Regions from separate parts of the Pseudomonas sp. nanlin1 genome, predicted to be linked through region 1. Evidence: predicted binding sites of a transcription regulator. Region 1 holds the regulator's gene; the other holds the start of a gene.

Region 1 (4,129 bases):
CAGCCCAGGCCGAATTGACCCAGCGCAACGACAGCGACACCACCGCCAACCGTCAGCTGTTTGCCGGCTTGCCGCTGACCGCTGCCGAGCCTTTGATCGAGCCCCACTTCGAAGAGCCTGTGCGTCCTGCAGCTGCACCGGTCGCCGCGCAAGCCGCGGTCGACCGCAGCCTGTTCGACTCGATGCGCTCGGAACTCAATGGCCTGCGCGAACTGCTGGAAGTGCAGTTGGGCTCGCTGGCCTGGAACCAACTGCAGGGCAGCCAGCCGCACCAGGCCAACCTGTGGCGGCGCCTGCTGCGCATCGGCTTGTCGGGCCCTCTGGCCCGCGAGCTGCTGGAATTGACCAGCGATATCAAAGAACCCAAGCAAGCCTGGCGCATGTTGCTGGCGCACCTGGCACGGATGATCGTCACCCCCGAGGTCGAGCCCCTGGAAGAAGGCGGCGTGATCGCCATGGTGGGCCCCGCGGGCATGGGCAAGACCACCACCCTGGCCAAATTGGCCGCGCGTTATGTGCTCAAGTACGGCGCCCAGAGCGTTGCCCTGGTGAGCATGGACAGCTTCCGTATCGGTGCCCAGGAACAGCTCAAGACCCTCGGCCGTATCCTCAATGTTTCGGTGACCCAGGTCGACCCAGGCCAATCCCTGGTCCAGGCCCTGGAACCACTGCTGCGCAAGCGCGTCGTATTGATCGACACGGCAGGCCTGCAAGCCAGCGACCCGGCCCTGCGCATGCAACTGGAAAGCCTGGCCGGGCGCGGTATTCGCGCACGCAATTACCTGGTATTGGCAACCACCAGCCAGAAGCAGGTGCTCCAGGCCGCCTACCACAGCTACAAGCGCTGCGGTCTGGCTGGTTGCATCCTGACCAAACTCGACGAAACCGCCAATCTGGGCGAAGTGCTCAGCCTGGCGATCAGTCATCGACTTCCGGTGGCCTATCTCACGGATGGCCCACGTATCCCAGATGACCTGCACCTGCCGCGCCGCCACCAGTTGGTCAGTCGCGCGGTCAGTGTGCAGATGCAGGAAGAGCCCAGCGAGGAGGCCATGGCCGACATGTTCGCTGATCTCTACCACAGTCCGAATAAGCGGGTGGGCTGAGGTGATGAGCGTCAAGAAACTGCAATCTTCCTACATCGATGGACTGCCACGCTTTATTCGGATGTTCGAATGTGCAGCCCTCCGTGTGGCCCCGGTCTAGACAAGGTAAAGAACGAACATGGGTAGCATGCATCCCGTACAGGTGATCGCGGTGACCGGCGGCAAAGGTGGCGTCGGGAAGACTAATGTGTCAGTGAACTTGTCACTGGCTCTGGCAGAGCTTGGCCGCAGGGTCATGTTGCTGGATGCCGACCTGGGGCTGGCCAACGTCGATGTGCTCTTGGGGTTGACGCCCAAGCGCACGTTGGCAGACGTCATAGAGGGTCGTTGTGAGCTGCGCGACGTGATGTTGCAGGGGCCAGGTGGCATCCGCATCGTCCCGGCGGCTTCAGGCACCCAGAGCATGGTGCATCTGTCCCAGGCGCAGCATGCCGGGCTGATCCAGGCCTTCAGCGACGTCGGTGACAACCTCGACGTACTGGTGATCGATACCGCTGCCGGTATTGGCGACTCGGTGGTCAGCTTCGTGCGCGCTGCGCAGGAAGTGCTGCTGGTGGTGTGCGACGAGCCCACCTCCATCACCGATGCTTACGCGCTGATCAAATTACTCAACCGGGACTACGGCATGAACCGTTTCCGGGTCTTGGCCAACATGGCGCAGAGCCCGCAGGAAGGGCGCAACCTGTTTGCCAAGCTGACCAAGGTGACCGACCGTTTCCTCGATGTCGCGCTGCAATACGTGGGTGCGGTGCCTTACGACGAATGTGTACGCAAAGCGGTACAGAAACAACGCGCGGTGTATGAAGCGTTTCCGCGCTCCAAATGTGCCCTGGCCTTCAAGGCCATCGCGCAGAAAGTCGACACTTGGCCACTGCCTGCCAACCCAAGGGGGCATCTCGAATTCTTCGTCGAGCGGCTCGTTCAGCAAACCAGCGCGGGGCCAGTATCATGAGTGCTAGCGGATACCGTATGTACAGCAAGGCTTCTAGGGAATCGCAACAATACGAGTTGATCGAGCGCTACGCGCCCTTGGTCAAGCGTATTGCTTATCACCTGTTGGCACGTCTGCCCGCCAGCGTGCAGGTCGAGGACTTGATCCAGGCCGGCATGATTGGCCTGCTAGAAGTGTCGACCAAGTACGACTCGAGCAAAGGCGCCAGTTTCGAGACCTACGCAGGTATCCGTATCCGCGGCGCCATGCTCGATGAAGTCCGCAAGGGTGATTGGGCGCCGCGTTCGGTGCACCGCAACACGCGAATGGTCAGCGACGCGATTCGGGCAATTGAAGCAAAAACTGGCCGTGACGCTAAAGATCATGAAGTTGCGGCCGAACTCAAGTTGAGTCTGGATGATTACTACGCGATTTTGAACGACACCCTGGGCAGCCGCCTATTCAGTTTCGACGACCTGTTGCAGGACGGCGAACACGAAGGCCTGCACGAGGATGGCGCTACAGGATCGCTGGAGCCGTCGCGGGACCTGGAAGACGAACGTTTCCAGGCGGCGCTGGCTGATGCCATTGCCAACCTGCCCGAGCGGGAAAAGCTGGTGTTGTCGCTGTACTACGATCAGGAGCTGAACCTCAAGGAAATCGGTGAAGTGCTGGGTGTCAGCGAGTCACGGGTCAGCCAGTTGCACAGCCAATGCGCGGCGCGTCTGCGCGGGCGGTTGGAAGACTGGCGGGCTAGATCGTAGAGAAATACGCGGGTTTGGGGGGAGGGCGGATCTGTACCGGGCTCGCTCCGGGGTGATCAGGTAAACACCACTGGGTGTTGGCCCGGCTCACTACGAAGTAGCCTGCTTTGGCAGTCGCTGTACTGGTTAAACGGATTCGATTTGATTGCGTGCCCAGGGGCTGGGTGCGTTCAAGACTGCTGGAGGTCTAATTGGACAAGAACATGAAAATCCTCATCGTTGACGATTTCTCGACGATGCGGCGGATCATCAAGAACCTTTTGCGCGATCTGGGGTTCACCAACACGGCGGAAGCCGATGACGGCATCACTGCATTGCCAATGTTGCAAAGCGGTAACTTCGACTTTTTGGTCACCGACTGGAACATGCCTGGCATGACCGGCATTGAACTGCTCAAGCAGGTCCGTGCCGACGAGCGTCTGAAAACCATGCCGGTATTGATGGTGACCGCCGAAGCCAAGCGTGAGCAGATCATCGAAGCGGCCCAGGCCGGTGTTAACGGCTATGTGGTCAAGCCTTTCACCGCCCAAGTGCTCAAAGAGAAGATCGACAAGATCTTCGAGCGCGTCAACAGCTGATGACCGCCACGGGGGCGCTATGGACAATAAAGATTCATCTTTGGCCGACTTCGAGTCGACCCTGAAAAGACACGCTACTGAGCTCGTGTCCAGCCTTGAAAAAGGCCGTTTCGGCGATGCAGTAGACCTTATTCATCAGCTCAACCAGACCCGCGACCGTGGCCTGTATCAGGAAGTCGGTAAGCTGACCCGTGAGTTGCACAGCGCGATCGTCAACTTTCATATCGACCCCCATATGCCTCAAGCCGAAGAGGTGTCGCAGATCACTGACGCCACCGAGCGGCTGTCGTACGTGGTCAGGCTCACCGAGAACGCAGCCAACCGAACCATGGACCTGGTGGAGCAGAGCACGCCGGTGTCTGAGGCCCTTGCGACCGATGCCAAAGCGTTGAGCCTGGATTGGGAACGCTTCACGCGCCGCGAGATGGACGCCAACGAGTTTCGCCTGCTGGCTCCTAAAATCAGCGAGTTTCTCAAACGCAGCGATACTGAGTCTCACCAACTGACTGCCAACCTCAACGACATTTTGTTGGCGCAGGATTATCAAGACCTTACGGGCCAGGTGATCAAGCGCGTCACGCAATTGGTCACTGAAGTGGAAAGCAATCTGCTCAAGCTGGTGCTCATGGCCAGCCACGTCGATCGCTTTGCGGGGATCGATCATGATCACCAAGCGATCGTTGCAGAAAAAGATAAAGAAAAAGATCCATCCAAGGGTGAAGGTCCGCAGATTCATGCCGATAAACGTGA
Region 2 (4,129 bases), 980 kb from region 1:
CTGGTGGCGTCCCGCGATGGTTCGTTGGCCGCTCTGCTGGGTGCCTCTCCGGGGGCATCGGTCACCGTATCGATCATGCTCGAACTGCTCGAACGCTGCTTCCCCGAGCGCTACCGTAGCGAAGCCTGGACAGCAAAACTGGCAGAGATCTTCCCTGCGCGGGAAAAAGCGCTAGAGACCGATGCCGAGCTATACCATCGCGTGCGCACCAAGAGCGATGAAGGGCTGGAACTGGTCGAGCAGCACAGCGAGGCTACGCGCTTCGAGCCGGTTTAATCGTTGAAGAGATCGGGGGCAAGCCCCCTCCTACGTCACGCACAATCGTAGGAGGGGGTTTGCCCCCGAGCTTCTAACGTTCCCGTCAAACCTTAAACCGTTTCACCAAATGGTTCAGGTCCACCGCCAACTTCGACAATTCACCGCTGGCCACCGACGTCTGATGCGAGCCCGCTGCCGACTGTGTGGACAAGTCGCGAATGCTCACCAGGCTGCGATCGACCTGCCTGGCCACTTGAGATTGCTCTTCTGCAGCCGTAGCGATCTGTACGTTGCGGTCGTTGATATGCCCAATCGACTCAGTAATTTCGAGCAGGGCCAGGCCTGCCGATTGTGCCAGGGCCAGTGTCTTGCCCGCTTGTTGACTGGTCTGATCCATAGAGGTCACCGCTTCGTTAGAACCGGTCTGGATGGTTGAGATCATCTGCTCGATCTCGCTGGTCGACTGCTGAGTGCGATGGGCCAACGCCCGTACTTCGTCCGCTACCACCGCGAAACCACGGCCTGCCTCACCAGCACGGGCCGCTTCGATGGCCGCGTTCAGCGCCAATAAGTTGGTCTGCTGGGCGATCGCGCGGATCACGTCGAGCACCTTGCTGATATCGGTGGCCATACCAGCCAAGCCGCGCACGCTGGTGGAGGTAGACTCCACATTGCTGACCATCAGGTTGATCGCGCTGACCGTTTCATCCACCTTGCCACGCCCGGCCATTGCCGTTTTGCTGGTTTGTGCAGCGGCGGTCGACGCCCCTGCGGCATTACTGGCCACCTCATCGACCGCCGAACTCATCTCGTTGACGGCCGTAGCGGCCATTTCAATTTCGTCGTTCTGCCGCAGCAGACCTTTAGAAGCGTCCTCGGTCACGGCGTGCATTTCTTCCGAGGTGGCCGCCAGTTGAGTGGAAGAGTCGCTGATCTGGATGATGGTACTGCGCAGGTTGCTTTGCATCGTGGCCAAAGCACCAATCAAACGGCCCATCTCATCACCGGCATCAGGCTTGACGTCGTGGCTGAAGTCGTTGGCGGCAATACGCTCGGCAATCGTGAGGGAGTGACGCATGGGGGCCATCACACTGTTTGTGTACAGCCACGCCACCAGCAGGGTCGCGAGCAGCGCGATAGCCACGAACACCACAACCAGGGTGAGCGTCTGACTGTAGGCCAGATCAGCGTCTTCGCCAGCGGCTTTGGCCTTGGCGTCATTGATCTCTTTGAGTTTCTGGATATTGGCAGCCACCTGCGTGGACGCCGCCCTGACACTCTGGTCCGAGTACGCCATGGCAGCAGGAAAATCCTTGGCCACGATCAATGCTACGTACTTGGCCTGCACCACATCGAAAGCACTGACCGCTTCTTTCATCGCATCGAATGCCACTCGCCCCTGCGGGGTCACAATCAACCCGGACAGCTCATCGAGGTTCTGCTTGATCAGGGCTTGGGATTTGCGCGCGTCTTCTTCACTCTGAGCCCTGATGGCGTCACTTTCGCTGGCGTTGCGCAACTTGCTATTGCTGTTACGCACGCTGACAAACTCCCGATCCAACACCCCCAGCACCTTGAAACTGGGAACGATATTGGTCTCGACTTTTTTCTCAGCCTCATTCAGCACCGACGCTTGCCGTACGGCAAAAGCGCCCAATGCGACGATCAAGGCACAAAAAAAACCGAAGCATAGGGCAGAACGGGGCGCAAGGTTGAGTTTACGTAAGCTCATGATGGCGAATCTCAGGAGGAATTATGGCATCTACTGAGATCGCTATCGGCTCCGCGCCTGAACGCGTGATGTGGGCACTTTAATAGACGGACGAAAGGTCTTTTTCCAGCCCCCACCGGATCCGGATCACCCTGGGGTGCATTGTTCAGGCTAGCCAGGGCGGGTATATCAGACGCGAGCTTTCTCGATGAGCTCAATGTACTCAGGCGCATTACGCTGATCGCGGACTAGGGCAACGAAGTCGTTGCCTTGCTCGTCACGACCGTCGAGGTCGTAGCCGGCCTCCTTGAAGAAAACCAGGAAGCGCTCGAAATCGTCCACGCGCAGGCCGCGGTAGGCTTTGATCAACTTGTGCAGCGACGGCGAGGTGGCGTCTACCGGTTCGAAGTCCAGAAACAATTTGATCTGGGCGTCGCCGATCTCGTCACCAATCAACTGTTTTTTATCTTTACGCATGGCGGTTTCCAACTGGCAATGGCGATATCACGGGGCGGGCAGTTTACCCCTGGCAAGGCGCCGGGCTCAACGCGCGCGTACAGCACCGGTGTGTAGGTCAGCCCAGACATGCCCATTGGCGTAGGTCAGAAACTGCACGTATACCGTGTCATTGCGCAGTAGGTCGAGGATCACTCGGTACTGCACCAGCGGGTAATTGAGGGTCAACGTCTTGCTGGCCGCGTCGTAAACGGGCTTTTTCAGGCTTTTGCTTTCGGCATCGAAGGTGATGAACACCTGGTTCAAGGTAGCCCCCTTGTTCAGCGGCTTGCCTTTGAGTAACAACGATAACGGTGCGGTAACCGGGATCGGCTGCTGGTTGGAGAGCCGCTGGTTGCCCATGACCGCGGTAAACTCGGTCACCTGCAACAGTTGTTGCTGCTCAGGCGCCGCCTCGCGCAGCGCCGCCTCATCGGGCGGCAGGAACTGCCCATGCATCGGCGCGGCGGCCAACGGCAGGCTAAGCACAAGGGCGAGGGCAGTAACGGGAAGGCGCATGGCAGGCTCCGAAATAGGCAGGCGAGCACTCTCCGGCAACCCAGGGGAACAGTCAACCGCGCGAACGGCTGGCCTGCCCGCAGATATTACAAACCTTTGACGGCGTAGATGCCTGCAGCATTGCGCCAGTAACCCTTGTAGTCCATACCGTAGCCAAAGATGTAGCGGTCGACGCAGGGCAAGCCAACGAAATCGGCCTTGAGGTCTGGGCTGGCTTTACGATCGTGTTCTTTATCGATCAACACAGCGGTGTGCACCGCACTGGCGCCAGCATGCTTGCAGAAATCGATGATCGCGCTGAGGGTGTGCCCTTCATCGAGGATATCGTCGATGATCAACACATCGCGGTCGATAAAGGATATTTCCGGCTTGGCTTTCCAGAACAGGTCGCCACCGCGGGTTTCGTTACGGTAGCGGGTGGCGTGCAGGTAGGACGCTTCCAAAGGGAAGTTCAGGTGCGTCAGCAGTTTGCCGGCGAAAATCAGCCCGCCATTCATGACACAAAACACCACCGGGTTACGCTCGGCCAGTTGCGCATTGATCTGCTCGCCCACACGCGCAATGGCCGCCTCGACGGTCGCTTCGAGGTAAAGGCAGTCAGCCTCTCGCATGACTTGACGGATGTGCTCGAGATCAGCGGACATAGCGCGCTCCAATAGGGGTGGTTGCAGAAAAGCCGGCAAAGGTACGCACCCGCCGGGAACAGATCAAGCATTTTGGACTACCGTGCAGTCTGTCTATAGGACAGCCACCACGAATAGATTAATCTAGCCCCGTTTTTTTGCCCGCCGGAGTTATCCCCATGCCCATCCGTGAGATCCGCCACCCGCTGATCCGCCACAAGCTCGGCCTTATGCGCCGCGCCGACATCAGCACCAAGAACTTCCGCGAGCTCGCTCAGGAAGTGGGCGCCCTGCTGACCTACGAAGCGACCAAAGACCTGCCCCTGGAAAGCTACGACATCCAAGGCTGGGCCGGTACGGTTCAAGTGGAAAAAATCGCCGGCAAGAAAATCACCGTCGTGCCCATCCTGCGTGCGGGTATCGGCATGCTCGAAGGCGTGCTCAGCCTGATCCCCGGGGCCAAAGTGAGCGCCGTGGGTGTGGCCCGCAACGAGGAAACCCTCAAGGCCCACACCTACCTGGA

Evidence for each region. Region 1 encodes FliA, which starts transcription of late flagellar genes. Its sites were predicted from a motif close to CTAAAGTTTNNNNNNNNNNNGCCGNTAA; they were not measured.
Region 2: the regulator FliA is predicted to act here: its motif matches at 2,033-2,060, upstream of QCL65_RS04420 (methyl-accepting chemotaxis protein).

The regions. Positions count from the first base shown of each region.
Region 1 covers NZ_CP124218.1:1,923,141-1,927,269, forward strand. The annotation lists gene flhF (flagellar biosynthesis protein FlhF) at 1-1,106, shown strand, start outside; gene fleN (flagellar synthesis regulator FleN) at 1,225-2,058, shown strand; gene fliA (RNA polymerase sigma factor FliA) at 2,052-2,801, shown strand; gene cheY (chemotaxis response regulator CheY) at 3,005-3,379, shown strand; gene QCL65_RS09075 (protein phosphatase CheZ) at 3,399-4,129, shown strand, end outside.
Region 2 covers NZ_CP124218.1:942,627-946,755, reverse strand. The annotation lists gene mqo (malate dehydrogenase (quinone)) at 1-276, shown strand, start outside; gene QCL65_RS04420 (methyl-accepting chemotaxis protein) at 362-1,990, opposite strand; gene QCL65_RS04415 (PA4642 family protein) at 2,159-2,446, opposite strand; gene QCL65_RS04410 (hypothetical protein) at 2,513-2,983, opposite strand; gene QCL65_RS04405 (hypoxanthine-guanine phosphoribosyltransferase) at 3,070-3,627, opposite strand; gene upp (uracil phosphoribosyltransferase) at 3,786-4,129, shown strand, end outside.